Regions from separate parts of the Bacteroides stercoris ATCC 43183 genome, predicted to be linked through region 1. Evidence: riboswitches for the same ligand, from Rfam matches in the RefSeq annotation. Region 1 holds a riboswitch; each other region holds the start of a gene.

What was found. Region 1 has a riboswitch for cobalamin ahead of NQ565_RS10080 (TonB-dependent receptor). Riboswitches for the same ligand answer to the same signal wherever they lie in the genome.
Region 2: another riboswitch for cobalamin. It lies ahead of NQ565_RS14110 (TonB-dependent receptor plug domain-containing protein); the one in region 1 lies ahead of NQ565_RS10080 (TonB-dependent receptor).
Region 3: another riboswitch for cobalamin. It lies ahead of NQ565_RS07895 (tryptophanase); the one in region 1 lies ahead of NQ565_RS10080 (TonB-dependent receptor).

What each region holds. Positions count from the first base shown of each region.
Region 1 covers NZ_CP102262.1:2,453,135-2,463,120, forward strand. Annotated here, with positions in the region: gene cobM (precorrin-4 C(11)-methyltransferase) at 1-1,676, opposite strand, end outside; gene NQ565_RS10065 (bifunctional cobalt-precorrin-7 (C(5))-methyltransferase/cobalt-precorrin-6B (C(15))-methyltransferase) at 1,742-2,980, opposite strand; gene cobJ (precorrin-3B C(17)-methyltransferase) at 3,017-4,441, opposite strand; gene NQ565_RS10075 (sirohydrochlorin cobaltochelatase) at 4,552-5,502, opposite strand; gene NQ565_RS10080 (TonB-dependent receptor) at 5,545-7,779, opposite strand; cobalamin riboswitch at 7,832-8,117, opposite strand; gene NQ565_RS10085 (sirohydrochlorin cobaltochelatase) at 8,541-9,740, opposite strand; gene NQ565_RS10090 (TonB-dependent receptor plug domain-containing protein) at 9,781-9,986, opposite strand, start outside.
Region 2 covers NZ_CP102262.1:3,366,861-3,376,846, reverse strand. Annotated here, with positions in the region: gene NQ565_RS14125 (Cof-type HAD-IIB family hydrolase) at 1-243, opposite strand, end outside; gene NQ565_RS14120 (helix-turn-helix transcriptional regulator) at 327-1,178, opposite strand; gene NQ565_RS14115 (multidrug effflux MFS transporter) at 1,334-2,569, shown strand; cobalamin riboswitch at 2,596-2,790, shown strand; gene NQ565_RS14110 (TonB-dependent receptor plug domain-containing protein) at 2,853-4,865, shown strand; gene NQ565_RS14105 (YncE family protein) at 4,887-6,020, shown strand; gene NQ565_RS14100 (ABC transporter substrate-binding protein) at 6,023-7,159, shown strand; gene NQ565_RS14095 (iron ABC transporter permease) at 7,152-8,180, shown strand; gene NQ565_RS14090 (DUF4250 domain-containing protein) at 8,304-8,480, shown strand; gene NQ565_RS14085 (RNA polymerase sigma factor) at 8,629-9,168, shown strand; gene NQ565_RS14080 (hypothetical protein) at 9,173-9,520, shown strand; gene NQ565_RS14075 (hypothetical protein) at 9,549-9,986, shown strand, end outside.
Region 3 covers NZ_CP102262.1:1,955,841-1,965,826, reverse strand. Annotated here, with positions in the region: gene NQ565_RS07920 (ISAon1 family transposase) at 1-605, opposite strand, end outside; gene NQ565_RS07915 (ISAon1 family transposase N-terminal region protein) at 616-966, opposite strand; gene NQ565_RS07910 (hypothetical protein) at 1,344-2,546, opposite strand; gene NQ565_RS07905 (response regulator transcription factor) at 2,740-3,429, shown strand; gene NQ565_RS07900 (sensor histidine kinase) at 3,404-5,200, shown strand; cobalamin riboswitch at 5,235-5,444, shown strand; gene NQ565_RS07895 (tryptophanase) at 5,718-7,091, shown strand; gene NQ565_RS07890 (4'-phosphopantetheinyl transferase family protein) at 7,092-7,721, opposite strand; gene gldE (gliding motility-associated protein GldE) at 7,721-9,073, opposite strand; gene NQ565_RS07880 (single-stranded DNA-binding protein) at 9,097-9,552, opposite strand; gene mutY (A/G-specific adenine glycosylase) at 9,625-9,986, opposite strand, start outside.

The sequences.
Region 1 (9,986 bases):
CATACGGCTACGGGGGTTGTTTCGGGATACTCCTGCAGCAGTTCCGCCTGCACTTGTTCTGCAATGCTTGCGCTAAGGAAGATGCACATGGTGCTTTGCGAGCGTGCCATGAGATGTAGTTTTTCCCGTTCGGGCATGGGTGTCCGTCCTTCGCCGCGGGTCAGTATGATGCTCTGTACTTTCTCCGGGATGGTGAACTGCGACTTTAAAGCCGCCGCTGCTGCCTGGAAAGAAGATATGCCCGGAGTGATATGATAACTCATGCCGTATCGGTCGAAGTAGTTCATCTGTTCCTGTATCGCACCATAGATGCAGGGGTCACCCGTATGCAGGCGCACGATGAACTTTCCTTGGTCGTAGAACTCTTTCATCAGTGCAAACTGTTCTTCCAAATCCATGGAAGCGGAGCTGCGGACTGTTGCGCCCGGTTTGGCGCAAAGTGTCAGTTCGCGGGGCACGAGGCTGCCTGCATAGAGGATGAGGTCTGCCTTTTCCAGCATCGCCCGTCCTCGCACGGAGATAAGGTCAGGGTCTCCGGGACCTGCACCTACAATCTCGATGTGTCCCCGGCGCTGGGCGCAGATGTCCAGGGTGGCGGCTACCGTATAGTTCTCGCCTTTGCGTTTCGGCATTATCAGTTGGCTATTTCCGGAGGACAGCAATGCGGCTGCCTCGCTTACACTGGGTGTACCCATGTGCTTCATCACTGTTTTGCTGGGGTGGGGCACGTCCATTGTCGCCAGTTCCTCGGCCGTATAGAAGAAGACTTCGTATTCCTTTTGGAGCGATTTCACTACCGGTTCGTCACGCTTGACGTTAATCGTAGATATGGTTATGATGGATTGCGGGGAGATGTTGTACTCTTCCAGCTTTTCTATAATGCCTTTCACAACTTTTCTCGTGGGGCTTGCCTGCCGGGCAAGTCCGATGCCGACGTGCACCACGCGCGGCACATAGCAGATGGACGGTATGTCCTTTATGTTGTAATGTATTCGCGGAGAGACGATCAGTACCAGCTTGAAGCGGGATAATTTGATGTCTTTCATCTGATAGAACACCTCTACATGAGGGGGAAGGTTCGCTTCCATCCAGTCGGTTCCTTTGTCGCGGATTTCCAACAGCAATGCGGTAGGCTGTCCGGTTACAAAAAGACTGATAGCCTCGTTCATGCACGCCTTCATCTGGTCGTCGGGAGTTTGGGTAAGCCCTGCCAGCAGGTGGGTGGAAGGGCTCACACAGATGGTCGGAGACCAGCCGAAGCGTTGGGGCAGTTTGTCCAATGCCCACAGTCCGGTAAGGTCGCTTTGAGTGGTTATCACGGGTTCGGCTCCCAATGCACCGGCCACTGCCTCGGTCAGTTCGTTGGCTCCGCCGATATGTCCGGAAAGGACGGAAATGGCATGTTTACCTGTGCTGTCCACGCAAATTACGGCAGGGTCTGTGTACTTGTCCTTCACGCAAGGGGCGATGGAACGTACGCAGATGCCTAAGGCTCCGATAAAGATAAACGCGTCGTAACGATTGAAATTCTTGACAGTGAAACTGCCGGTCGATTCGATGTGCGTACATCCGCTTTCATAGCGGGGAGTGAAAATCTCCGCTTCGGGAAATTCTTTGAGCAACAGCCGGGCGGAAGCCATTCCGGTTTCCGAAACGAGCATGATGGCCGTCTTTATGTGGGATGTTTCTGTTTTCATACAGGTTATTTGTTTTTATAATGAATATAGCTTGTCTTGTTATTTTATGAAAGTGTTGCTTTCATGATTTCAATAGGGTTATAATCATTCAGTGCGATGCGTGCTGACGGATGCAGTATCAGCCCGGCGGCTCCGGCTCCTTCCATGAATACTTTTTTACTGTCTGCCGATACGGAGTTAAAAACGATACAACCGTCGGGCTGTAACGCTTCCTTTATCTTCATCAGCATTTCCGGCAGATGTCCGCCGTGCCCGCCTATGAAGACGGCATCGGGACGGGGGAGAGTATCGGTCGCCGTTTGCAGGAAATCGCCTGTGATTGCCGTAATGCCCGGCGTACCGAAGCGGCGGCTGTTGATATTCATCAGTTCTTCGCCCTCGGCACGTACCTCAAAGGAAACGACCGTGAGGTGAGGGAATTGCAGCCGGGCTTCAATGGAAACCGACCCGGTGCAGAAACCGATATCCCAGAATACACGGCGGTGGTTCAGTTCCAGCGCTTGTAACGTAAGCAGGCGGATAGGTGCTTTGGTTATCATACGGGTACGTCCGTCCAAATGTGCGAATTGTTCGTCGGGGATACCAAAAGGGCGGGCTTCGGGAAAAGAGGTGGCGCAAAGCAACAGGTTGTTGGGATGCTCGAATCCGCCTTGCGTTGCTTCCTGTAGTGTCATGTGGCGGATGCGTTCTTTTTCGGGGTTGCCAAGATGCTCGCCTACATACATGGTGTAACGGTCGTATCCGTATTCCAGCATGCGGGCTGCGATTGTGGCGGGCGTATGTTCCCGGTCGGTAAGGATGCCTATCTTGGGAGCGCGTTCAATCAGGGCGCGGTCGAATTCATTCCAGGGACGTCCCGTCAGCGAAACGGTTCGCATATCGTCATAAGGCATTACGAGGCGGTGTGCTAATGTTTGGAGAGAATTGAAAGAGGGGTATAGCTTGATTTCAGCATCCGGCAATTTCCGTTTCACCGTATTGGCAAAGCCGAAGAACAGCGGGTCGCCCGAAGCGAAAACGATAATTTGCCGGGGGACGGCATCCGTTTGTCCGTATCCGTTACTGCTGAACACTTTCTCATATTGTGAGAATACGTTGTCCAATGGTACGGTAATGGAAATCCATTCCGCATCATCCGGCAACAAGTTTCCGACAATTTCTTTGTGCCGCACTCCCCCCGAAAATACTTTCCCGTGCCGTATGTGTTCCAATACTTCCGGCGGAAAGAAAGGCGTCCGGTTATCGTCCGTTCCTATAATGATAAATTTTCGTTGTATAACCATTCGCTTACCACTAATCGTTAATTCTTAATCGTTGTTTCACACGTCTCGTCCCGGTCGTAACTGTTCCGCATCATTGTAGCACAAAACGGCGTTTACTAATGTTGCAGCAAGGTTGCTTCCGCCTTTGCGTCCTTCTACAATTATTTTAGGGATGGCGGTGAAAGGCTTTGTCATGTGCTTGGACTCCTGTACGTGTACGAAGCCCACCGGAGCGGCGATAATCCCAGCCGGATGCGCTTTCCCTTTGCGTATAAGATCGCATAGTTCCATTAACGCTGTCGGAGCGTTGCCGAATACAAAAAGGGCGTCTGGATGGTCTTCAACGGCAAGGCGTGTGCCCGCTTGTGTGCGGGTGATGCCTTTCTCCGTTGCCATTGCTGCGGTACGGGGATCGCCGAGATAGCATTTCACCTTTACACCCAAACGTTCCAAAGCTCCTTTACGAATGCCGCTGGCAGCCATTGTCACGTCTGTAACGATGGTCCGTATGCGTTTCCCGATGATACCTTGATATAGTGTTTCCACTGCTTTTTCGTCTGTGTGCAACAGCTTTTCCATTTCAAAATCTGCGGTGGTGTGGATGGCGTGTAGCAACGCCCATTTATGGTCGAGGGGAATGTCCCGGTTCCTGAGCTCTTTCTCGATGGTACGGAAGCTCCGTATCATGATCTCCTGCCCTTTACTAGCTCCATACTGGGTATTCCCGGTCGCAACCTCCTCCCGGTAATATCCCCGCGGAGTAATCATCGTACCGTTCCATTCGTACGATTGCGAGTTGCCTATCAGTACTACGGTAAACATATCCGTCTTTTCGGGGTCGAACGCTTCCAGCGTCGTTATGTGCACTTCCTGTTCGGGACGCCCTGCCTGGCGTACATAGCCTACGGGGGTCTGTGGTGAACGTCCTTCTTGCAGGAATAACTCTTTCAGCCGGTAAAGTTGCCAATAACGGCCTTCACTTTTGGGATTGTAGACGGCTGTCACGAAATCGGCTGCGGCAGCGGCAATGATACGTTTCTCGATGCGTTCCCATGGGGTCATCAGGTCTGAGAGGGAGATAACGCAGAAGTCATGTCCCACAGGAGCTCCCAGCAGGGAAGCCGCTTTCTGGAATGCGCTGATACCGGGCAGGGAAATAATCTCTGCGTTACTGTTCCGTTCCCGCTTCATTTCATACACAAGCGGCGTCATACCGTAAATCCCTGCATCGCCCGAACTGATGACGCACACCGTTTTTCCCTGCTCCGCCAGCTCGAAAGCTTGCTCGGCGCGGATACGTTCGCGTTTCATTCCTGTATCTATACATTCCGTATCGGGGCGCAGGTACGGAGTGACAAAGCGGAAATAGTATTTATAGCCCACCACTGCATCCGCTTCCTGTAAAGCGGCAACAACAGCGGGTGTTATGTCTTGCTTATTGCCCGGACCGATGCCGGCGATGATTATTTTGGGTTGTTTCATTTGCTATCTGACTTATTGCTGTCTGTTCTGCAGAGCATGGTAAGTGTTACGCCTGCAGTTCACAAAGATACATTCTATTTATCACATTATGGCATGAAAAGGTGACTTTCTCACTCGTTTTTTTCCCCTGCCGCATATGCCGCTTTCTTTTCCATGATGCCCTGTGTGCGGTGCTTCAGTCCGAAACGGATATGGTCTACGAATATCTTTTGTATTTCAGGGATTTGCCCTAAACCTTCCATGCGCACATGAACGGTATAACCTTCTTTTTCAAGCATCTCCCGCCATTCTCCGGCAATATCGTTTTTGGCGTGGTCGCCGGCTACAAACATAAAAGGAACGAGTGTCACACTCTTTGCTTTGGCCGCTTTCAGTTGTGCCAACATGGTTTCAAAGGTGGGATAGCCTTCGATGGTCCCCACATGGAAGTTACCGAATCCGGCTACTTTCAGCATATAGTCCATCTGACTGTATGTAGCAGTGCCGGGCGTATAAGTGCCATGCCCTACCAATACAAAGTGTTCTTTACCCTTTTTCTTTGCACTCTGCTGCACCGAAGCATTGAGGCGTTGTCCTAAAATATCAGTTACTTTTTTCGCATCTTCCACCGAATAGAGTAGGGGAGTGCCTACGCGTATCTCCTTGAAGAAAGGCAGCACGCTTTCCACATCACGGCGGAGCGACTCCATTTCCACACCGTCAATGATATTGGTACTTTGCACAATAATGTGTGTGTAGCCCTCTCCACGCAGTTGGAGTAGCGCATCCAGCGGGGTATTTTTGACAACGCCGCGTGTCTTGAGGCGGCGTATGATGATGCGCGAAGTATAGGCTTCGCGAAACTCCAGGTCGGGAAAAGCCTTGCGTGCTTGGGCATTGATAGCATCAATCGTCTGCGTACGTGTATCATCGTGCGTCGTGCCGAAGTGTACCATAAGCAATGCGGCCTTTTCGCCAGGTTTCATGCTTGCAAGCATATCGCTCGACACGAAGTTTCCCCCTTCGTGAGCGGAGCAGAAGAGAGAAATGGCAAGGAGCAGGGAAAGGAGAGATGTTTTCATAAATAAAAGTAATTACTGTTTTGTAAAATGATTGCTGTTTTTTTATTTCTTAAACCGTACCGACAAACTCACGTATACCGAGCGTCCCGGGCTGAGCGTGGAGAAGTTATTGTTCCAGGGGCGGTCATCTTTCTTGTCGAAGATATTCTCGATACCTACGCCCGGTTCCAGAACCACGGATTGCAGGTTGAAGGTGTGGCGGGTATTCAAATCCCATTGCTGGAATTTGGGGGCGTAGCCATATGTTTGTGAGTAGCGTTCGCCTTGCAGGTGTCCATGTACGTTTACGTTCAGGCGGTAGAAGCTCCAGGTATGTTCCCACTGGCCGTTGATATTTCCCATGTGCCTGACGCTTTTGTCTATGGGCGACACTTTGTAGCTGCCGTCGGCTTGCAACTGCTTGGCTTCGGTGTTCATGTACGTGTATCCGCCGCCTGCCCTGAAGCCTGCACCCAGATTCAGGCTCGCATTCAGACTGAGGCCTTTGGTCTTGGCTTTGTCCACGTTGTCGCGCTGGCGTATCTCGTCGAAAGCGGCGTGCTTGTCGTCCAGCCCCATGTCGTGTATCTCTTGGTCAGAGAGGGTGCGATAGTTTATCATGTCGTGGATGTCGTTGATGAATCCGGTGACGGACACGGAAATCCGGCGGTAGTTGTATTCCGCATTCAGTGAGTAGAAGTTGTTCTTTTCAGGCTTCAAGTCGGCGTTGCCCGTGGTGTAGCGGTTGCTGGTCTTGGATTCGTCGGTGGCGTAAAGTTGCGACAAGGTAGGCGTGCGGAAGCCTGCCGCGTAGGCGGCGCGCAGGTTCAGTCCGCCGAGTTTGTACATCAGCGACACATTTGGGGTGGCGTAGTTCTTGAAGTTCTCGTTGTAGATGTAGCGTATGCCCAGTACGGCTTGCAGGTTTAGGGGCAGCTTTATTTCATCCTGTGCGTAGAAAGCGAGGGTGTACATGTGGCGGGAGTCGATGTTGTCCGATTCGCTCTCCAGCCCCTCGTTTACGTATTCTACGCCGGCAGACAGTTTGTTGCGGCTGCCCAGGCGGAAGATACCTTTGATGTTTCCGTTGTAATATCGCACTTGTTTGCGGGTCACCCGGTCGCCCGGCAGATAGCTGCCCGACTTCTTGAAGTACATATAGTCCGACGAGTAATTGTCCGAGTAGAACTCTGCATCGATGTAAGCCGAACGGTTTATCATGTACTTCATGCCGGCGCCATAAGTATAGGTCTCGTGTTTCAGATTGTAGGTATAGGCGTCTTTCTGCACGAACTGGCCTTTGCTTTTGGCATAGTAGGTGGCGTCCTGCGGACGGCGGGTTTTGTTATCATAATAAGTACCGCGCGCGTAGAACGACAGTTTATCTGTGGCATTGAATACGAAACGCTGGTTTACGGTGTTGGAGTAGAAGCCTACGGAAGTAGGACGTCCGGTTTCGTAGCCGTTCTCGTCGATGTTGTTGTTCTGCCAGCTTCCTGCCTGACGGCGCTGGTAGGAAGTGTAAGAGGAGAACTTGCCCGCATTGACATCGGCATTGACGCTTTCCGTCAGGCGTCCCTCGCCGGAGTAGTGAGTATAGCTGGATACGTTCACGGTGTTCCGGGCATCGTCCGTGATGATGTTGATAACACCGCCTATGGCATCGCTTCCGTACAGGGCGGATGCTGCGCCGTTCAGTATCTCGATGCGCTTGATGTTGGCCACGTTGATGCGCGTGTAGCGGTCTTCACCAGCCAGACGTCTGCCGTTTTCCAATATCAGTATGTAGTCCTCGTTGATGCCGTTCAGGCTCATGGTAGTGCCCATGCCGTTGGTGTAGGAAGAGATATTGGGCGTCAGCTTCACCAGCGCTTCTTCCAGCGTAGATATGTTGGCGCTGCCTATTTCTTTGGCTGTGATTACGGATACGGGAACGGGGCTGTCTGTCATGCGGCGGTGCGTACCGGTTCCGGTCACTACCACCTGGCTGAGGTTGCTGTAACTCTCCTCCAGCTTTACAAGGATGTTTTCTTCTTGTCCGTCCGCGGTGTATTTTTTGGGGGTGAAGCCAATGTAGGAGAAGCGCAGCGTGTGTTGTCCGTCGGGCAGATTGTCGATGGTAAATTCTCCTTTTCTGTTGGTGGTGCATCCCGTCAGACTGTTGTCTACGCGGATATTTACCCCTGCAAGAGGCTCGTTCGTGTCGGCGCTCACCACCTTTCCGCTCAATGCGGTTTGGGCATGGAGCAGGGGTGTCAGGCAGCACAGTATGGCTGCCAATAAATAGTTGGTTTTCATTTATTGAAAAATGTAAGATTAATACTTGTCTTCCTGACCCCGGGAAGGCGTTGACTGTGTAATTGCCCAGGCAGGTTTCCTGACTCAGCCCTACGGAAAACCACACCTTCCCGTCTCCGGTCTGCGATGGCTCAAACTGATGTTCGCTCTCACCAACAGCCGTCTGTAAGACAGTGGCATTGTTTTGAAGAATGTTTTCCGTATGCTCCGTTGCTGCAACAAGCAGGCGGAGCAAAGTGGCTTTACAGTAGCGGGCACTGTTCCGGTTTCGCACCGGATTCCCTTTTATACAACTCGTTGGAATAACGGAGTGTATCACCTAAGCGGTGACAAATATAGCGGTTTATTTTTAATTGATAAAGGAAAGGGCGGGATAATGCAACCGGTCTTACGGAGTGATTTGCTTTGCATTACGGATTTGCTTTGTTTTGCAGGATGGATTTTTTCATCTCTCGGAACGATTTTCCCGGTCTCATGGGATGAATATTTTCAACTTATAAGACGGATAACAAAAAGGGGGTTGTCGGTTATTTTACCTGACTGTCTTTAGGTGAAAGGTTCATTTTAGGGGCCAATAAGGAAGTGACCCCTAAAATGAACCTTAAAATGTTTGGGTGTTCTTTATGTCTTTAATTTAATTCTTTGATTGTTAGTGTAATATGCGACATTTTCCTGAAAATGAGAAATACCCGCATATTTTTTCTGTCTCAGCTTTTCCTCTCCTTTTTCCCTTATTGAATTAAGAAAATGGAGGACAAATGTTATACTTCCGGCTGATATCCTTCACCGTTTTCCCAGGCATCGGCATCCCATTGCTCTTTCAGGTGATTCACCCAGATTGCGCGGATTTCGGGATAGCTGCCCAGAGCCTTGATACCGCAGCCGTCTTTGATACCGTGATCGGCATCGGCTTGGCCTACGGGATGGGCTTCAAATGTTCTGTCTACCTTGAAACCTGCTTTCTCCAGACGTTCGCGCCAACTGTACTCGTTGGTATTGAGTTCCACTTTATCCAAGCCTTTGTTCTCGGCTATCGCTTCGATGCCCCATAGGTCGTTGTGGGCATGGTCACCGGCGATGGACATGAAAGGAGCGAGGTATACGTTTACTTCATTCGGCTCCAGGTTATTGTCCTGGCAGTACTTCATCACTTGCGAATAGATGCAGCCGGGATAGTCGGCTATCATTTGGGCGGCAGGTACTACCGGGATACGGTCTACCGCTTTCTCTTCCTCTTCTTTCGGCCAGAAAAGCATTTCTCCATAGTCTACAGTACCTACGAAGATATTCTTGTTTGTGGCAAGAGTATGCAAGGCGGTTTGGACTTCGGAGTATTTGGTGTTGGCATTGTAGTTCACATCAGGGTTACCGTGCCCCATCAGGAGAACGATGTTCTTCTTTTCAGCCAGTTTGTTCTTGTAGTGGTTGTAAAGGACCTGTGCCACTTCGTCCGTATCATCATCGGTAGAGAGCAGGTTGGCGCCTTTCAGCACGTCGATGTGCGGATACCAGTCAATCATAAAGTTTTTCTTGATATCGGTATTCATTAGAGAAAGGTATTCCTCGCCGGGAATGACGTGAAGCGACTGTACGGCTACGTGTGTATATCCTGCATCGCCGATGGCTTTCAGCCATTGGTCCAGTTTGTAGCGCGCTTCGCCGGTAGAAGCCTCTGCACGGCCGATGCAGGTACGTGAGGTGAAAGACATATAGATGTCTGTTTGAGGGAACTGCTTCCGGAAGTCGGCGATGATTTCGTTGTAAACGTCCAATGACTCATTATAAGTGCTTCCGAAAGTACAGAGTAGGATGGCGGTGTCATACTTCTTGGTTTCGGCTACTACCCTGGTTGCAGGGTTTACGGTACTTTCCGCATCGTCGTCATCGCTACAGGAGGTGAATCCTGTGCAAGTTGTGGCTGCTACGAGAGCCGCCATCAGATAAAACTTGAAATTTTTCATACTTTGTTTGTAAATTGATTAATAAAAAAGATGTTTTTCTCTATTTTGCCCCGCCCCCGTTCTTGAACTTTATAAGCGCCGATGCGTAGAAATTCCTTCCCGGCGTGCTGGTAGCCCGGTTACGTCCGAAAGGAGTGCGGTCTACGTAGTTGAAGAGGTTGTCTACACCTATGTTCATTGTCAGCGTCCAGTGCCGCATCTTCATTAGGGTATGGGCGGTGTTGATGCGCCATGTCTGGAAGCCGT
Region 2 (9,986 bases), 910 kb from region 1:
TTCCCCATTTTGCGCATTGATTATCTGGCCACCGTTATAGGAGATGATGAAGCCCCCATAGTTGCCTAATTCAAGAGTTTTGGCTAATGGCATAAGGCCGTATGTAGGTCTTCCGGAAGCCAATGCGACACGTATGCCCATTTGCTGCACTTTAAGTAAGGAAGCAAGAGTCCGTTTACTGATTTCCTTGGCATCGTTGAGAAGTGTCCCGTCTACGTCAAGAACTAATAATTTGTATTTCATGGCAGCTTGGTTTTGGTTATGCTAACAAAGTTAATAAAATGGCGGTTAAAACAACCGATTTTAAATTATTTTGACGAAACTGGTTATAATAGCTTTTGTAACCTGAATTCTTTAGGAGACATGCCGGTGTTCTTTTTGAAAAAACGGCTCAGGTAAGATTGGTCGGCAAAGTTCAGCAGTTCGGCAATTTCGGTAACAGATAAGCACGGTTCGTTTAAAAGAACTTTGGCTTCCGCTATCAGTTGCTCATCTATCAGTTGTTTAGGCGTTTTTCCATTCATGTATTGAGTGGTGATTTCGTATAGGTAACGAGGAGTTATGCAGAGCTGTTCCGTATAAAACGGAACTTGATGTTCGCAAGTACTGTGTTCGCGTATCAGTTGCATGAACTGGTGGCAGAGCATCTGTTTTCTGCTATATTGCTTATTGGCAGCCAGTTTTTCCGGAATAGTATTGAAAAGCCACATTAATATGCTTTGAAGGAAATTAAGTTCTTGTTGTTTTCTGAACAGGAGTGTGTTGTTGTTCTTGAAAAGCATTTGGGCAACGTCCATCCATAATACAATTTCCCGCCACGTATTCTGACTCCTTTCATCTGCCGTGTGATGATAATGCGGGTGTTCATGTACGTAATTGAAGTAGGGGGTATCAATCGGTAGTATTGCTTTTAGGAAAACGTCTTTGGGAAATAGAAGTATCCGTACTTTAAAATCGGCAGAGGCCTGTATTATCTGGATGAGGCTGCCTGTAAGGAAAATTAATTCGGTTTGTTCATCAAAAGCATATTGTTGCACTCCTGTCGAAATAATGCTTTTACCCTGTATGCAGATTAAGTATATGCCACATTTAAAACGGTATGGACGTAGTTTCAGATACGACAAGTCGGTTTCTTCATATCTGATATGGGAAGTGTCTGGAGATATTTGTTCGTACATGTGAATAAAGTTCTGTTTTACGTAACAAATATAGATATATTCAATGATAATACTGTATATTGTTCCGAAAATGAAATGTTTTGTACAAGATAAGCCATAGGCTGTTTGGAAAATATGGGATAATTTTGCCGCCGATTTTAAAAGAGGGAAAGATAATGACAGGTAAACAAAATTCAAAAGGTTTCATATTGGTGTTTTTGGGGATGTTGAGCGCTTTTGGTCCATTTGTTATGGACATGTATCTTCCTACTTTACCGGCAATGTCGGATTTCTTCCAAACTACATCTTCAAAAGTACAGTTGGGGCTTACTACGAGTATGGTGGGGCTGGCGATAGGACAATTGGTTTTTGGTCCGTTAAGTGATAAGTACGGTCGCCGTTCTCCCTTGTTGGTAGCTATGGGTCTATTTCTGATTTCTACTGTAGGCTGTATCTTCTCCCGGGACATATCACAGTTTGTGTTGTGGCGTTTTGTGCAGGGAGTTGCCGGAGCGGGAGGAGTTGTGATATCCCGTTCTATTGCTGCCGATAAATATTCTGCTCATGAGCTTGCTGGCATGTTGGCTACTATTGGCGCTGTCAATGGAATAGCTACGGTAGTTGCTCCGATAGGCGGTGGGGCATTGGCTGACTTTGGAGGTTGGCATGGCATTTTCTGGTTTTTGTTTGCATTGGGCGTTCTTCTGGTTATCGGAAGTGTACGTTTTAAGGAGTCTCTGCCAATTGGACAAAGGCAAAATATAAGATGTGTAGATATGTATCACCGTTTCGGTGCCGTATTACGTAACCGCCAATATGTGCGTTACATTTTACAATACGGTTTTACAATGGGTGTTCTGTTCACCAATATTGCTTCCGCTCCTTTTATTATGCAACAACATTATGGTCTTTCACCCATGCTGTTCAGTGTTTGCTTCGGGGTTAATGCGGTTGCAATGGTAATATCTTCAGCATTGTCTGTGCGTTGTTCTACCATGGAACATGCCTTACATATAGGAAATCATGGGATGTTGTTTATTTCCGTACTACTTTCCGTTGCATTCTTTCTGAATTGTAATTTCTGGGTTTATGAAGTGTTGGTCTTTTGTTTGCTTTCAATGGTAGGAATGGCTTTTACTGCTTCCAACACTTTGGCTATGGACTGTGAACGTAGGAATGCCGGAGTAGCTTCGGCTCTTTTAGGGGCAATAGGTTTTGCATTTGGAGGTATCGTGTCACCTTTGGTCGGGATGGGAGATATCAGAAGTTCTGCCGGATTTCTGTTCTTTATGGGAGCATTATGTTCTTGTATATGTGCCCGTTTTTCCTTTCATCGGTTACCTTCTCGCAGAAAGGGGGTAAGTTATGCTTCTTATAAAATAATGAATGTTTTTTTGAAGAAACTGTTGTAAGATTTATAGACTTATTATATATATTCCTATCTTTGCCGGCGTTTTGTTCTGCACTCTTGTTCAGGAGGAGGATGAAAAGGGAATCGGGTGAAAGTCCCGGACAGTCCCGCTGCTGTAAGTTCCGTAAAAGATGTATTAATACTTATGCCACTGTTCTTGAAGAATGGGAAGGTGATACATCAGGAATAAGTCAGAAGACCTGCAAAACGAAGTCAAAAAATTGTCCGTTCGAGGAAAGCGGACAGTGTGTAAGTGGTTTTAAGATAATCTTTGCTTACTTTGTATGGCGAGAAGAACTAAAGTACGGATAGTCTGTGCTATCGGTTTTTTGTGTGCAGTTTCCCTTTCTGCACAAGAAGTGGTCAGGGATACAATTACAGGAAAAGTGCACCAAATAGAGAAGGTGACAGTGACAGCCCGTAGATTACCCAATAAAGTAACTTCATCAGTTCCCATCCAAACTTTGTCGCAACAGGATATTAGCCAATTGGGCATACAGAATATGGCAGATGCCGTACGTCGTTTTGCCGGTGCTAATGTAAAGGACTATGGAGGAATAGGTGGGTTGAAAACCGTTTCCGTCCGTAATATGGGAGCGGCACATACGGCTGTCAGTTATGATGGGGTTGTTGTGAGCAACTGCCAGGCGGGACAAATAGATATTGGTCGTTTTTCGTTGGATAATGTCTCTGTGCTTTCCCTGAATATCGGGCAACCGGAAGACTTGTTGCAATCGGCACGTATGTATGCATCGGCAGGGGTGTTGAGTATTGAAACGGAAAAACCGCATTTTGAAAATGAACGCAATTCCGCATTTCGGGTGCAGATGAGAGGCGGTTCTTTTGGCTACGTCAGTCCTTCAATCCGGTGGTGGCAGAAAGCAGGTAGCCGTACTTCCTTTTCGTTGAATGGAAATTATATGCGGGCTGATGGTAATTATCCATTCACGTTAGTGAACGGAAAATATGTGACGGAAGAAAAGCGTAATAATTCGGCAATCTATACTTATCAGATAGAGCCTACCTTATTTCATACTTTCAAAGATAGTAGTAATTTGGAATTGAAGGCCTATTACTTTTATTCAAAACGGGGGTTGCCCGGTTCGGTGACACTTTATAATCCTATTTCAGATGAAACTCTTTGGGATGAGAATGTTTTTATACAAACTCGTTACAAGAAGGATTTTTCACAGAAATGGTCTTTACAGGCACAAGCCAAATATAATCATGGATGGAATAAATACGAAGATAAGGGCAATGAGTATGCAGATGGGTTGTACCGGGCTGTGCATCGGCAGGATGAATATTATTTGTCGGTAACTGCATTATATCGTCCATGGAATGTTTTGTCTTTATCTTTGGCGCAAGACGGAATTATCAATAAATTGCGCAGTAATTTACCGGACTGTCCTTTTCCTATAAGATATACTTCTTTGACAGCTTTTAACGCTCGTTATCGGCAGGGTAGGATAACAGCTACCGGTTCGTTGGTCTATACCAATGTAACCGAACATGTGAAAATAGGTGATGCACCTGCTGACTTTCAACGTCTGGCTCCTTCTTTTACGGTTAGTTTACAGCCCTGGCAAGAACAATTGCTCTTTTTGCGGTTAATGTATAAAAGTACTTTCCGTATGCCCACATTCAATGACCTGTATTATTATCGGCTGGGCAACAGAAGTCTGCGTCCGGAAAAGGCTAATGAGTATAATATGGGCATAACATGGAGCAGGTCCTTTTCTTCTTTTTTAAATTATCTATCAGTCACTGTTGACGGTTATTATAATGATGTGACTGATAAGATCGTTGCATTCCCTACCACCTATGCCTGGAAGATGGCTAATTATGGAAAAGTTCATGTTACGGGAATGGATGCTACATTGGCGGCGGCAGCTTCATTAGGTAAAAATATGGTGCTTGTTGTGTCGGGTGGGTATACTTGGCAGAAAGCTATAGACTTGACCGATGCCACTTCTAAAAGTTATAAAGATCAGCTGCCTTACACCCCTAAGCATAGCGGGAATGTATCTGCAGTTTTGGAAATGCCGTGGGTTAATGTGGGGTATTCCATTGTAGGGGTAAGCGAGCGGTATAGTATGTCACAGAATATACCTGAGAATAGAATTGACGGATACATGGAGCATACGGTCAGTCTTTCCAGAAACTTCTCTTTTCGGCATTGTAAATTGCGTTTGCAGGCCGAAATCATTAATCTGACAGATACACAGTATGATGTGATAAAATATTATCCTATGCCGGGACGCTCTTGGCGACTGACGGGAACAATTGAATTTTAACCAATTAAATAAGTAAGAATTATGAAAGTAAGAAGTTTATTAGTCAGCATGCTTTGTATGCTCGCGTTAAGTGTTTCATTTGCGTCTTGTAGTGATGATGACGATTTGTTAGATGATTCAGGTTCAACAGTTGCTTTGCCGCAAGTGCGTGCCTTTTTCCTGAATGCAGGTACGCAAGGTGCTAACAACGCAAATATTGCTTTTTATGCTCCTAATGGAGGTGCTGATTTTATCGGTGATATTTTTCAGAAACAAAATAAGGCTAAGTTGGGAGACCTTGGTCAGACGATGATTGAATACAATGAATGTATGTATGTGGCAGTATATGGCTCCAACTATCTGGTAAAACTGAATGCAGCCGGTGTGGAACAGACTCGTGCGTCATTTGTGGATGATCCGGATTTGGCGGCTGGTATCCGTGCAATAGCAGCCGAAGACGGTTATATTTATGCTTCTTTCTATGGTGGTGTCGTGGCAAAGATTAATGCTAATACGTTAAAAGTGGAAAAGAAGTTAGCTATTGAGAATGGCTATAATCTGGAAGGTGTAGCAATTAGTAATAACATGCTTTATGTGGCTAATTCTTATAAGCAGGTTGACGGGAAGTGGGTTTATCTGAATGATGTATTTGTTGTGGATTTGGCTACATTTACTTTAAAAGAAAAGTTAGCTGTGGCAACAAATCCTAATGTTTTGATGGAAGAAGATGATAAGATATTTCTCATAGCATGGGACTATTCTTTTGTAGAGGAGGGTTATGTTTTACAAATAATAGATCCGGCCAATAGTAACGAGGTGACTAACATTGGTCACGCTACTTATATGGCTGCAGATGATGATGTAGTGTATCTGATTAATTCATTGACAAACTGGAATGTAAATCCTGCTGTTACAACCAATCATTTCAGTACTTATAATATTAAAACCAAAACATTGAACCAGTCTTCTTTCTTGAAAGATAATGCTCCTAAAGAACTGGCAACAACAAGTACGTCTATGTTGCAGGTGAATGATGATAATGGTGATATTTATATTGGTACAACCTATTTTGCTGCCGGTAATGGAAATATCTACCGTTTCAAGAAAGATGGAACTTTCATAGAAAAGTTCGATTGTGGTGGTCAGAATCCCAATTCTGCTGTATTCTTTAATTAAAAATGAGAAAAGTTACATTATTGTTTCTTATGCTGACACTGGTCTTGTTCCTTTCCGCTTGTAGTGGGAAGGACAAGACTGTCTCTGTTTTTATATCCGGTGATACTATCCCTCTGCGTTATGCCGATAACCTCACGTTAGTAAGTTATCCCGGCTACACTATTGCCACTTTACGTAACCCTTGGGATACCCTGAAAACATTGCACACCTATATTTTGGTTCCGGCATCCCAACCTTTACCGGCGCATCTGCCCGAGGGGACAATTGTCCGTACTCCGCTTCGCAAATCGGTCATTTATTCCTCGGTTCATTGCAGTCTCATGGATAAGTTGGGAGCTGCAGGCTGTATAGGCGGTGTGTGTGACTTGAAGTACATTAAACTCCCGGTTATACAGGACGGATACCGTAACGGAACGGTTACCGACTGTGGTGACGGTATGAATCCTGATATGGAAAAGATTATCGACCTGCATCCCGATGCTATTTTGCTTTCTCCGTTTGAGAACAGCGGTGGTTACGGACGCGTTGAAAAACTGAATATTCCTATTATCGAGTGTGCCGACTATATGGAGACTTCCGCTTTGGGGCGTGCCGAATGGATGCGTTTCTACGGGTTGCTTTTTGGTGTTGTCTCAAAAGCCGACAGCCTTTTTGCCGAGGTGGATAGTTGTTATAACCAGCTTAGAAAACGTGCTTCACTTTCGTCTTCGTCTTTGTCTATTGTCAGTGAACTGAAAAGCGGTTCTGCCTGGTATGTACCGGGTGGTTGCAGTACAATCGGACGTTTGTTTAATGATGCCTGCGGGCGTTATGCTTTTGCGGAAGATAAACACAGCGGTTCCATTCCTTTGGCTTTTGAAACAGTTTTTGACAAGGCTGGTGATGCAGATGTATGGACTATTAAGTACAATCGAGACCGTGATATGACCTATTCTGATTTGAAAGCCGATTATATAGGTTATACTGGCTTCAAAGCATTTAAAACACGGAATATTTACGGATGTAACACGGCAAAAGTTCCTTTTTATGAAGAAACTCCTTTCCGTCCGGACTATTTGTTGTCGGATTTGATACAGATTTTACATCCCGAAATAGGAGATTTAGGCGGTTTGCGCTATTTTTGCAAATTGAATGAATAAAGGATGGAAATATGGCATCGGATTAGGAATGGTAATTGTATTACTGTTTATGGCTAATCTGCTGATAGGGTCGGTTCCGATTCCCGTATCCGATGTTTTCAGCATACTCATGGGGCATGAAGGCGAGAAGGCAAGCTGGAGTTTTATTGTATGGGAGTCCCGCCTGCCTCAAGCCTTGACAGCATTGCTTTGCGGAGGTGCACTGGCAGTCTGCGGACTGATGTTGCAGACCGCTTTTAAGAATCCGTTGGCAGGCCCGTCTATTCTGGGCATTAATTCCGGGGCGAGTCTGGGAGTGGCGTTCGTGATGCTGTTTTTTGGTGGAAGCATATCCGCCGGAACATTCAGTTTGTCCGGTTTCTTTTCCGTACTGGCTGGGGCGTTTGTAGGTGCTATGCTGATAATGGGACTTATCCTATTCTTTTCTACGTTGTTAAAAAGCAATGTCATGTTGCTGATAACGGGTATCATGATAGGTTATATTGCTTCGTCCGCCATTGCCCTGCTGAATTTCTTTGCTACGGCAGAGGGAGTGCAATCTTATATGGTATGGGGATTGGGTAATTTTGGCGGTGTCTCTCTCCAACAAATGCCTGCTTTCGCATTGGTGACCGTTGCCGGATTATTCGGCTCTTTATTACTGATAAAACCTTTGAACGCATTATTGCTGGGAGAGCGTTATGCGGAGAATTTGGGAATCAATATACGATATGTGCGCAACTGGCTTTTGGTCATCACCGGTTTGCTGACCGCCATAACCACCGCTTTTTGCGGACCGGTTGCATTTATCGGACTTGCCGTTCCTCATATAGCCCGTATGGTATTGCGGACAGCCAATCACAACTCCTTGTTGCCTGTGACTATCTTGAGCGGTGGAGCAGTAGCATTGCTTTGCAACCTGATTTGCGTTCTGCCCGGTGAGGCAGGTATTATACCTTTGAATGCAGTTACACCGATTATCGGAGCGCCGGTCATTATCTATGTAATCGTTAGCCAAAGAGGACCGCAACATTTTAATTGACGTGTCGTTTCAATCGTTTGCATGGATAACTTGCAGATTTCAAGGGATAATACTCTTTCGTATGATATTTTATTGTATTTTTGCGCCCGGTATTAGTGTTTAATTTAAACAAAGATTGTGACTATGAAATTGCCTGAAGATCCGATGATGCTGTACAGCTTCATCAATATGAAATTGCGTGATTTCTATCCTTCACTGGATGCACTTTGTGAGGATATGAACGTTGAGAAAGAAGTAATTGTCCGGACACTGAAAAGAGTGGGATTTGAGTATAATCCTGAGCGAAACAGATTCTGGTAATTGCCGTAAACTTATAAACAGATGGGTCGGGGCTGTGTCTTGTAAAGATGCAGCCCCGACTTTTTTTGTTAATAAACGACAAATACGCTCCATCTCATTTAACTTCTTCCCATTTCTCCTTTCTAACCAGTAAAACCCGGATGAACTGATGATAAACGAAAACAAGATTCGACAAATATATAAATCCAACCGTGAACAGGGCTTTCAACTGTTGGTGGAATGTTTTCAGGAACCGATATATTATTATATACGGCGTTTGGTAGTGCTGCACGAAGATGCAGAGGATGTATTGCAGGAAGTCTTTATTCAGGTGTACAGGCATTGGGAGCAATTCCGTTGCGAGAGTTCACTGAGCACATGGATTTACCGGATTGCAACGAATGAAAGCCTCCGCTTGTTGAATAGCCGTAAAAGGCGGGAAACCGTTTCAACCGAAGATATTCAGGAAAACCTGATTTCCAGTTTGAAGGCTTCCGACTATGTGGACTATGAAAATGAGTTGGCCGTCAAGTTCCAGGAAGCCATATTGAGATTGCCGGAGAAGCAACGGTTGATATTCAATCTCCGCTACTATGATGAACTTGATTACGAGGAAATCGCCCACATTCTCGACGGTAAGGCAGATACGCTTAAGGTGAATTATCATTATGCGAAGGAAAAGATTAAAGAGTACATACTAAATAATTGAGATTATGAAAAAAGAGTTTGATTTTGATGATATAGGAAAAAAAACTCCCTATCGTGTGCCCGAAGGTTTCTTTGACGAAATGCAGCGTAATGTGCGGAAACATACGTATGGTAGCAAGCCGGCAGGGCATCGTTTGTGGATAACCGTTTCTGCGGGTATTGCCATAGCTGCGGCATTGGTCGGCTTTCTGTTTATGCCGTCTCTTTTCAGGGAAGGTGATAGAGGAGGGCAGATGCTGGATACCGGGAATTGTACGGCGGCGGCCCCTGCTGATAAATGGATTCGTGAAATGTCGGACGAGGAGCTGGAAGAGCTCGTCAGCTTCTCCGAAAGCGATATATTTTTAAATTAATAGTATTGTCTTAAAAAAAAGAAGAATTATGAAAGCAAAATTCATTTACGTATTTCTGACGTGCCTTATGATAGGCGGTCAGTTCAGTCTCTCTGCTCAAAACCAGGTGAATAAAGATAAAAGGCAACGTCACACACCGGAGCAGTTCATGGAACGCCAGACCAATCAGATGGTGAACACACTGATGTTGGATGATGCCGCAGCTGCCAGATTTGTACCGGTTTATCAGAACTATTTGAAGGAATTGCGCGAATGCAGAATGATGAACCGCAGGCAGCTCTCCTCCGGGCAGGGAACGGAGCAGAAAGGCATGAAGTCGCAACCTAAACCGGTGCTGACGGATGCCGAGGTGGAGCAGCAGATAAAAGGACGTTTTGCCCAAAGTCGTAAGATACTGGATGTGCGTGAGAAGTATTATGATGAATTCAGAAAAATACTTTCTCCCAAACAGATTATGAAGATTTAC
Region 3 (9,986 bases), 500 kb from region 1:
CTTACTATCTGTGACAGGGTTTCTCCGTTCTCCATTCTTTCAGGTTCCCATTTCCCTATTCTTTCCCTTTCCGCCTTACTCTTTGTTTCTTTCTTCTTTTGGCGATGCTCCCTGATAGCCTGATTTTCCGCATCAAGTACTTTCCACCGATAGCGTATTCTTAACTGGTCAACAGCTTCAGACATGAGCTGCTGTACATGAAAACGGTCATTGATCAGCTTTGCGGCAGGAAACACCTTTCTGACTGTCAGCATCATGGCTGAAGATAAATCTGTAGTGACAGTCTTGACAGACAGCCGTTTCCGGTGCGGAAGCCTGCGCAAGATTCCGCTTACCGCATCTGTGGCCACTCCACGAACTATTGCAACTAAAGCACCCTTACGACCTTTAGCTGCTTTATTGGTCAGAATCGTATAAACATCTCCATTGCTCAGGCAAGTTTCATCCAAAGAAAGCTTTTCTCCAATATTTTCAGGATAAAGGAGATAGTCATGCGCATGTTCGAGCTGATCCCAGTTCCGGTAATCACTGATTTTCTCCTTGTATTGTTTACGAAGAGTCTGCCCTTTTACGCCATAACGTTCCGCAAGCACACTGATGCTCACAGGAGTAGATTCAATCTCCTTCTTTTAAAAAAGAGACGAACTCAGAATTGAGCCGTGTACCGTCAAATTCGGATAAATCCCAGTCATAACTGAAGATTTCATTGGAAGATTTGTCAAGCCATTTACGTTTACGAACATGGAGATAAGTGGCGCGACCACGAATAGGATAGTCTTGGATTGTACGATACTCACCAAAACCATAGGATATGATATCCGGATTGATCTTATCTTCTTTTAGTTGAACTTTTTTTTCATCAAGATAAATATCAAAACGGTCAGCACTCTTGTCGAAATTGACAATATCAAAGTTGTCTATAAGCACATCCGGAAGGATGGCACGAAGGAGTTGTGCGGGTTTCATAAAACAAAGGTAAGCAAAGATAGCTAATTTTAAAACTTACCAACCAGATATTTCCGCTGAGCCAAAATATTGGCAAATATAAAACAATAAACATTATTATTTCTTATCAGATAAGTAGCGTAATATTTTAAAATTATAAAAGCAAATATATTAATATTTATTTAATATATTTTAAATACATCTCTCTTTGATTTGCTGAATTAATTTATAAATTTGCAAATAAATCCAAATAAAAAAGAGCTTATGAAAAGAAATTATTGCTTATCATTAGTGTTGCTTGCATTGCTTGGGATGTCTGTGCCATATTCGGTTGTTGCTGCTGATAATGCGCTAAGTTCCCAAAGTACTATTTAATCTTATAAACTATTCAACCTTTACTATTTTCCTATAGGTTGTATCCGCCTTCTTACATCCTTGGATATTTCCAAAAACATATAATTCAATCTGCCGGAATGAATGCCCTTTTCATTCTCTTTATATTTCCGACTTGCATACTCTTTAGACTTATCAAAGGTTATACGGGACATCTGATTCTGCGTTTTTCCCACCATAGTAGAATCCAGCCGTTCATCAGGAAAGAAATCGTCCAAATCCACATCCCCAATCATGGTGGTCTCAAGAAATTTCATATCTTTATGATTTGCATCAGTATAATAACCAACAAACATATGTCCGGGTGTACGTACCAGTATCGGCTCGATATTTATGGCACGCAGCAAAGAAGCAAACAGAACACTCCCATCCACACAATTAATTTGCGACGACTCCAAGGCATCATCGAATGTACGAACACGTTGAGAGAAAACCACATTGCTGGACAGGCTTGTATTAGAAACCGAACTATACCGGAAATTACGTTTCTGCAAAACATTCCACAAGGCATAAACCTGATTATCGACAGCCTCAGGACTACCCTGATAACCGAGGAAACGATTCACAATACGAGTATTCAATGCCTCCCGTAGCAAATGGTCTATCATAGGATTTTCTTCATTGACATAAGCAGCAAAGAATATTCCGGTATCATGAAATCTCGTACCTCCCGTAACATACCCCAATAAACACTCATTGATACTGCGCACCGAAAAAGTACGTACCCGCTGCCCCAACTCTTTCCTATTCATCTCTACCGTAACGGCAACGCTAATCGGCTCCGCCTGATTATTATTCTTCAAGGCTTCATAGTTCCAGATAATATCGGGATAGATTGTATACTCGGTACGTGGCCTTGCCAATACAAACTCCGAAACGGAACGGGAAAAGAAAGGGGTTTCCGCAACTTCTATCCTCACCCGGCTATAAGCCTTTGCCGACCGGACTTTCACAGCGATACAAGATTTTGGGTTTCCCACAAACATCGAATCAGCCGGCACAATCACCTGGGCATCTGTCGTTGCAACAGACAAAATGCTGGAAGGAAAAATATTCCCACCCAATTCATCCGTTATCTCAAAACCGGAACGGAAAGGAGCAACGTTCAACCAAATCGAACCAATAATTACAACAGCCAATACAGCCACTATTAACGGCATACGCCACTTAGATTGTCCCCACCTCTTTATATCCATTAATTCTTTCATATAGAAACCCTTTTTAAAACAATACAAAGATAATACTTAATTAGTTGCAAGAGAGATTTTGTAATCGCAATGTAATACTTGTTTCATTCCATCGTAACAAAAACGCCGCAATTTTGTCGAAGAAAAGAAATAAAGTTTAACTTTGTAATAAAGAGACTCTATACGTCTCTCATTACATTAATTCAGAAATACAATGAACGAATATCGGATTTTAGTAGTAGACGACGAAGAAGATTTATGCGAAATCTTAAAGTTTAACCTTGAGAATGAAGGCTACGAAGTAGATACCGCAAACTCTGCCGAAGATGCCTTGAAAATGGACATCAGTACTTACGACCTGCTATTACTGGACGTGATGATGGGGGAAATTTCCGGATTCAAAATGGCAAGTATGCTAAAGAAAGAAAAGAAAACGGCCAAGATTCCTATCATCTTTATCACAGCCAAAGACACCGAAAATGATACGGTAACCGGATTTAATATAGGAGCAGACGACTATATCTCCAAGCCTTTCTCCTTACGCGAAGTAGCAGCACGCGTTAAAGCCGTATTACGCCGTACCCGGCAAACTGAAACGGAGCGCGCACCTGAACAAATTGCCTATAAATCATTAGTGCTTGATATCATCAAAAAGAAAGTAAGCATAGACGGAGAGGAAGCTCCCCTCACCAAAAAAGAGTTTGAAATACTGCTCTTGCTATTGCAAAACAAAGGACGCGTATTTTCCCGCGAAGACATATTGAGCCGCATCTGGAGTGACGAAGTATATGTGTTGGACCGCACTATAGACGTAAACATCACCCGCCTGCGCAAAAAGATAGGAATATATGGCAAATGTATTGTAACTCGCTTAGGATATGGTTATTGCTTCGAAGCCGAATAATGACAGACACTTCCTGTCATTCAGCCGGAAGTTATTTCTTTCGGTAATCTCATTATTTCTTGTCTTTGCAGCCTGTTTTATTGCTTATCAATATCAACGGGAGAAAGAGTATAAAGTAGAACTGCTCGACACGCAACTCCAAGACTATAATGAACGCCTGCAACAGGAACTGCGAAGTATTCCAGACAGTCTATGGACATCTACTTTAAACCGGTATATAGCCAAAGGTTCATACAGAGACCTTCGTGTCACTATCGTAAATTTACAAGGCCGCGTCCTTTATGACAGTTACAATGAAACTTCCCAAGAAGCATTCAGCAATCACATTAATCGTCAGGAAGTCCAAAAAGCATTAAAGAACGGCAAAGGATATGATTTAAGGCGCACCTCCGAAACAACAGGCATACCCTATTTCTATTCGGCAACTCTCTATCCCCAGTATATCATTCGCTCGGCATTACCCTATGATGTAAACCTGGTAAATAGTCTGGCTGCCGATCCGCATTACCTCTGGTTTACAGCTATTGTTACTTTATTGCTGATATTCGTTTTCTATAAGTTTACATCCAAACTGGGTACGGCAATCAACCATCTGCGGGAATTTGCCAAACGCGCCGATAAAAACGAACCGGTGGAAACCGATATACAATCTGCTTTCCCGCATAATGAACTTGGCGAAATATCCCAGCACATTATACAGATATATAAACGTTTGCGGGAAACCAAAGAAGCGTTATATATCGAACGTGAGAAACTGATTACACACCTACAGACTTCTCGCGAAGGATTGGGTGTATTTACTAAAGACAAAAAAGAAATCTTAGTCAATAACCTCTTTACACAATACGGCAATTTAATCTCCGATTCCAACTTGCAAACTACCGAGGAGATATTTTCCATTTACGAATTTCAAAAAATCACCGATTTTATCAGTAAGGCACAAAGAAGACCTTCGGATAAAGAAGAGAAGCGTCTCTCCATCAACATCAATAAAAACGGGCGCATATTCATTGTAGAATGTATCATCTTCCAGGATCTGAGTTTTGAAATATCCATTAATGACATCACACAGGAAGAAGAACAAGTACGTTTGAAACGCCAACTGACACAGAACATTGCACATGAACTGAAAACCCCTGTAAGCAGTATTCAAGGGTATCTGGAAACAATTGTCAGCAATGAAAGCATCCCTCGCGAAAAGATGCAGACTTTCCTAGAACGGTGTTATGCCCAAAGCAACCGGCTGAGCCGTCTATTACGGGATATCTCCGTACTGACACGTATGGATGAAGCAGCCAATATGATTGATATGGAGAAAGTAGACATCAGCATGCTTGTCACCAATATAGTCAACGAAGTATCATTGGAACTGGAAGAAAAGCATATTACGGTAGTCAACGGTTTACATCCCAAAATACAATTAAAGGGTAACTATTCATTACTCTATTCCATATTCCGTAACCTCATGGATAACGCCATGGCTTATGCAGGAACCAATATCTACATCAACATCAACTGTTTCCGTGAGGATGAGAACTTCTATTATTTCAGTTTTGCAGATACCGGAGTAGGCGTTTCACCAGAACATCTGAATCGTTTGTTCGAACGCTTTTATCGTGTAGACAAAGGACGTTCGCGAAAATTAGGCGGTACAGGCTTAGGGCTTGCCATCGTAAAAAATGCCGTCATCATTCATGGCGGAACAATCTCCGCCAAGAATAATCAAGGTGGCGGACTGGAATTCGTTTTTACGTTGGCAAAGGAGAAATAATTTCTTTTATTCATTTTGGTTTGTTACTTTTTTCATTATCTTTGCGATGCATTGGTTTGTCGACTTTTTTCAAAGGAGGCGATTAAAAGGGAATCAGGTGCAAGTCCTGAACAGTCCCGCTGCTGTAAGTTTCACATAATGTTGCAGACAATGAATTCTCTCTCCATGCCACTGGAAACGTTTTCCGGGAAGGCAGCCTGCAACAGAAACAAGTCAGAAGACCTGCCATGCATTATCTTATCATTGCTTTCGAGGAAAAAGCGTTGAGTCTAATGAACGGGATAAATTCTATCCAATCATTTCATTCATCAAAACTCTTTCAAAGAAAGTAAAAGAGAATAAACTCTGCCAAGTTTATTTAAATGATGTCCGGCCGAAGTGATTCGCCCGGACATTTGTTTTACAGAAAGTCATCAAAAACATTGTTCATCATCTATAAAATCATTATATTCGGCACATAAAACACAAAAACGGATTTATCCGTTGACCTATTGTCTAACTTATAAAAAAATAATCTATGGAATTACCATTTGCCGAATCATGGAAAATCAAAATGGTGGAACCTATTCGTAAAAGTACCCGCCAGGAGCGTGAACAGTGGTTGAAAGAAGCCCATTACAATGTTTTTCAACTAAAATCAGAACAAGTTTATATCGATCTTATCACCGATTCGGGAACAGGAGCCATGAGCGACCGGCAATGGGCCGGTATCATGCTCGGAGACGAAAGCTATGCCGGGGCTTCTTCTTTCTTCAAATTGAAAGAAGTCATTACCCGCCTGACCGGTTTTGAATATGTCATTCCTACACATCAGGGACGTGCTGCCGAAAATGTACTATTCTCTTATCTGGTTCATGAAGGAGATATTATCCCGGGAAATTCTCATTTCGACACAACCAAAGGTCATATCGAAAGCCGAAAAGCAATAGCATTGGACTGTACGATAGATGAAGCACGGCAAACGCAACTGGAAATTCCCTTTAAAGGCAACGTAGATCCTGCAAAGCTGGAAAAAGCATTACAAGAACATCACAGCCGCATACCATTTATCATTGTTACCATTACCAATAACACAGCTGGCGGGCAACCTGTTTCCATGCAAAATTTACGGGAAGTCCGGAATATTGCCGATAAATACAATAAACCTGTCATATTCGACTCCGCCCGTTTTGCCGAAAATGCCTATTTCATAAAGACACGTGAAGAAGGTTACCAAGATAAGAGCATAAAGGAAATAACCAAAGAGATGTTTGCCCTTGCAGACGGTATGACAATGAGCGCCAAAAAAGACGGCATCGTAAATATGGGAGGATTTATTGCAACCCGCCGACAAGACTGGTATGAAGGAGCAAAAGGATTCTGCGTACAATTCGAGGGTTACCTTACTTATGGCGGTATGAATGGCCGAGATATGAATGCACTTGCCATCGGCTTGGATGAAAACACCGAATTTAATAATCTTGAAACCCGTATTCGCCAGATAGAATATCTGGCTAAAAAATTAGATGAATACGGAATACCGTACCAACGTCCCGCCGGAGGACATGCAATTTTTGTAGATGCTCCCAAAGTTTTAACACATGTTCCTAAAGAAGAGTTTCCTGCACAGACTTTAACCGTCGAGTTATATCTGGAAGCCGGCATACGCGGATGTGAAATCGGTTATTTACTTGCCGACCGTGATCCCGTTACCCGTGAAAACCGCTTCAACGGACTGGATTTACTCCGGCTGGCTATTCCACGCCGCGTGTATACCGATAACCACATGAATGTAATAGCCGCTGCGCTTAAAAATGTATATGACAGACGCGAAACAATTACAAGAGGAGTACGTATTACTTGGGAAGCTCCGTTAATGCGTCACTTTACAGTACAATTGGAAAGGCTGTAACTACAAACTCAATGTCAGGACAAAGTCTGAAAACAAATAGTAGTAAATTTGAAAAATCTGTTTCTCCGCCGTACGGTATTCGGCGGCGGAGAACACACCTTGTTCGTCAGGCGTAAAAGGCATTACATGCAAATGTTCCCGAAAATCGACATCGGAAGCGTTCATACATTTAAACATGATTTCTTTTGCAGACCAGTGAAGCAACAACGACCAGGTTTCCGTACCTTTGAATAAGGATTTTTTTTCATCTTCACGCATAAACTTATGCGCCACTTTCCGTACCCGCTCGCTATAACACTCAATATCAATCCCGACTCTTTTCCCCGGTTCACCTAACAGGACCGCTACATAACCTTTGGTATGTGAAATACTGATGGAAAAAGAGCCGTCTGCCAAATAGGGCCCGCCGTTGGAATAATAGTGTATTTCTTTCTCTTCGCCAAGCATTGTATATAGCAATACACGTACAGCCAGCCACTCCAACTTACGAGAAACGGCTGTAAATTTTCCAATACCCTCTTCATATTTTTCTTTATGAGGAAGTAAAGCAAGCAGTTCTTCCAAACTTTCACTTGTCTTCCAAATCCCCCACTTATATGAACTCTCTGTATATTGTTTAAAAACAGGCATTACTTCTCTGTTTCTGAACCCTCCCGTACCGGTTCATTTATTGTAAATTTCACCTTTAAGATGCGGCGGTTATCCATTTCAAGAACCTCAAATTCATAATAATCATAAGTTACTTTCTCGTGAAGCGCCGGAAATTCCCCTTTCAACTCAAGTAAAAGCCCCGCTAAAGTATCGGCATCACCTGCCACTTCATCAAAAGTTTCTTCATCTATCTTGGTTATCTTATAGAAATCCGTCAGTTGTGTTTTAGCCTCAAACACCCATGTGTGGTCATTGAGTACGGCATAAGTACGTTCTTCATCATCGTATTCGTCACGAATCTCCCCAACAATCTCTTCAATAATATCTTCCATCGTAACAATACCCGATGTCCCTCCGAATTCATCCACCACAATAGCGATATGAATCTTGTTTGCCTGAAAATCACGCAGCAAATCATCAATCATCTTGGTTTCCGGAACAAAATAAGCCGGACGAATCAATGATTGCCAACGGAAATTATCTCCTTTATTCAAATGAGGAAGCAAATCCTTGATATAAAGCACCCCTTTTATATTGTCACGTGTTTCCGCATAAACAGGAATACGCGAATAAGCGTTCTCCACGATGCACTTTAACACATCCTTAAAAGAAGTGCGAATTTCCAAGTCAACCACATCCAGACGCGATGTCATGACTTCCTTAGCCGTCTCACCTCCAAAACGAATGATACCCTCCAAGATATTGTTTTCTTCCGAAAGCTCGGCTTTATCCGTCAACTCCAACGCATGAGAAAGCTCATCTACTGAAATATTATGATTTTTACGCACAAAATGCTTGTTAAGAAACGATGTAGAACGCACCAATATCGACGACAACGGATAGAATATGGAACGGCATGCCAGAATGCCGGGAGCTGCAAAACGGCAAAATGCCAATGTTTTCTGCGCTGAATAAATCTTCGGCATAATCTCACCGAAAAGCAGCAACAGAAAAGTCAATACAACCGTTAGGATTAAAAACTCCGCAATAACCGAATGGAATTGGAATACATTCATAAAAAAGAAATTACAGAGCATGATAATGGTCACATTCACGAAATTGTTCGTAATCAGTATCGTGGCCAGCAGTCGTTCTGTATCATCCAACAAATTTCTGATTTTCTCATCAGAAGGATGTTTCCCCTCTTCAATAGAATTCAAATCGGACGGCGAGAGTGAAAAAAATGCAATTTCGGAAGCCGAAGCAAAACCGGAAGCAAGCAAAAGCACACCAGCCAATACAATAGCTATAATAGCCGAAACAGAAGGAGTATGTACGGTTATACTGTTAAAAACATCTGCCAATTGGCATAAATAAGCGTCTGGGTCCAAAGATTTTGGTTTTAGTTAAACAATTAGAACGGTAAATCGTCCGTTGGATTATTTTGTGCAGGAGCAGCCTGCGAGTGTGTTGACTGTACAGGAGCAGCCGTTTGTCCGGATATACCTGCCTGCGGTGTAGTTCCGGGCGCTGCGCTTCTTGCAGACAGCATTTCCATGTTATCTACAAAAATCTCCGTTACATAGCGTTTTGCACCGGTCTGATCATCATACGAACGGGTCCGTATTTTACCCTCCACATAAAGTTTGTCTCCTTTATGCACATATTTCTCAGCCGTTTCTGCCAGTCCGCGCCAAAGGACAAGATTATGCCACTCCGTACGTTCAGGAACTTGCGTTCCGTTTGCCAATGTATAGGCACGGTCTGAAGTAGCCAAGGGGAAAGTAGCAACAGCCACACCGGTATCGAGATACCTCACCTCGGGGTCTCTGCCTACATTTCCTAATAATATCACTTTATTTACTGACATACGCTTTCAATTTTAAAATTTGTTGCCAAAATTAGCGAGAATAACAACATCATGCAAGAATACAGCCAACTTTTATAAATACTTCTCCAAAAAAGCATGTACCAAGCGAGATACCGGATACTGCTCCAAATCTTCCATTCTGATACACTGGTATTCCGAAAAAGAACGGGAGTTCTCCGGCAAAACGACTTCATAAAAGTTAGCGTATATCACCCGATGGGACAGCACATGTTTCACATTTCGAAACACCAAACGTACTTCCGGTACCTCTCCTTCCGCTATAAGTGAGCGAAAGGATGCCGATGATAAAAATTCCTCTTCCGATAGATTTCTATCCGTTTCAACCAATGGCAATTCAAACAGGTTTTTCCAAATATCATCAGCCGTTCGTTTATGTATAAAGGTACACGCGCCCATGCGTACATATATATAAT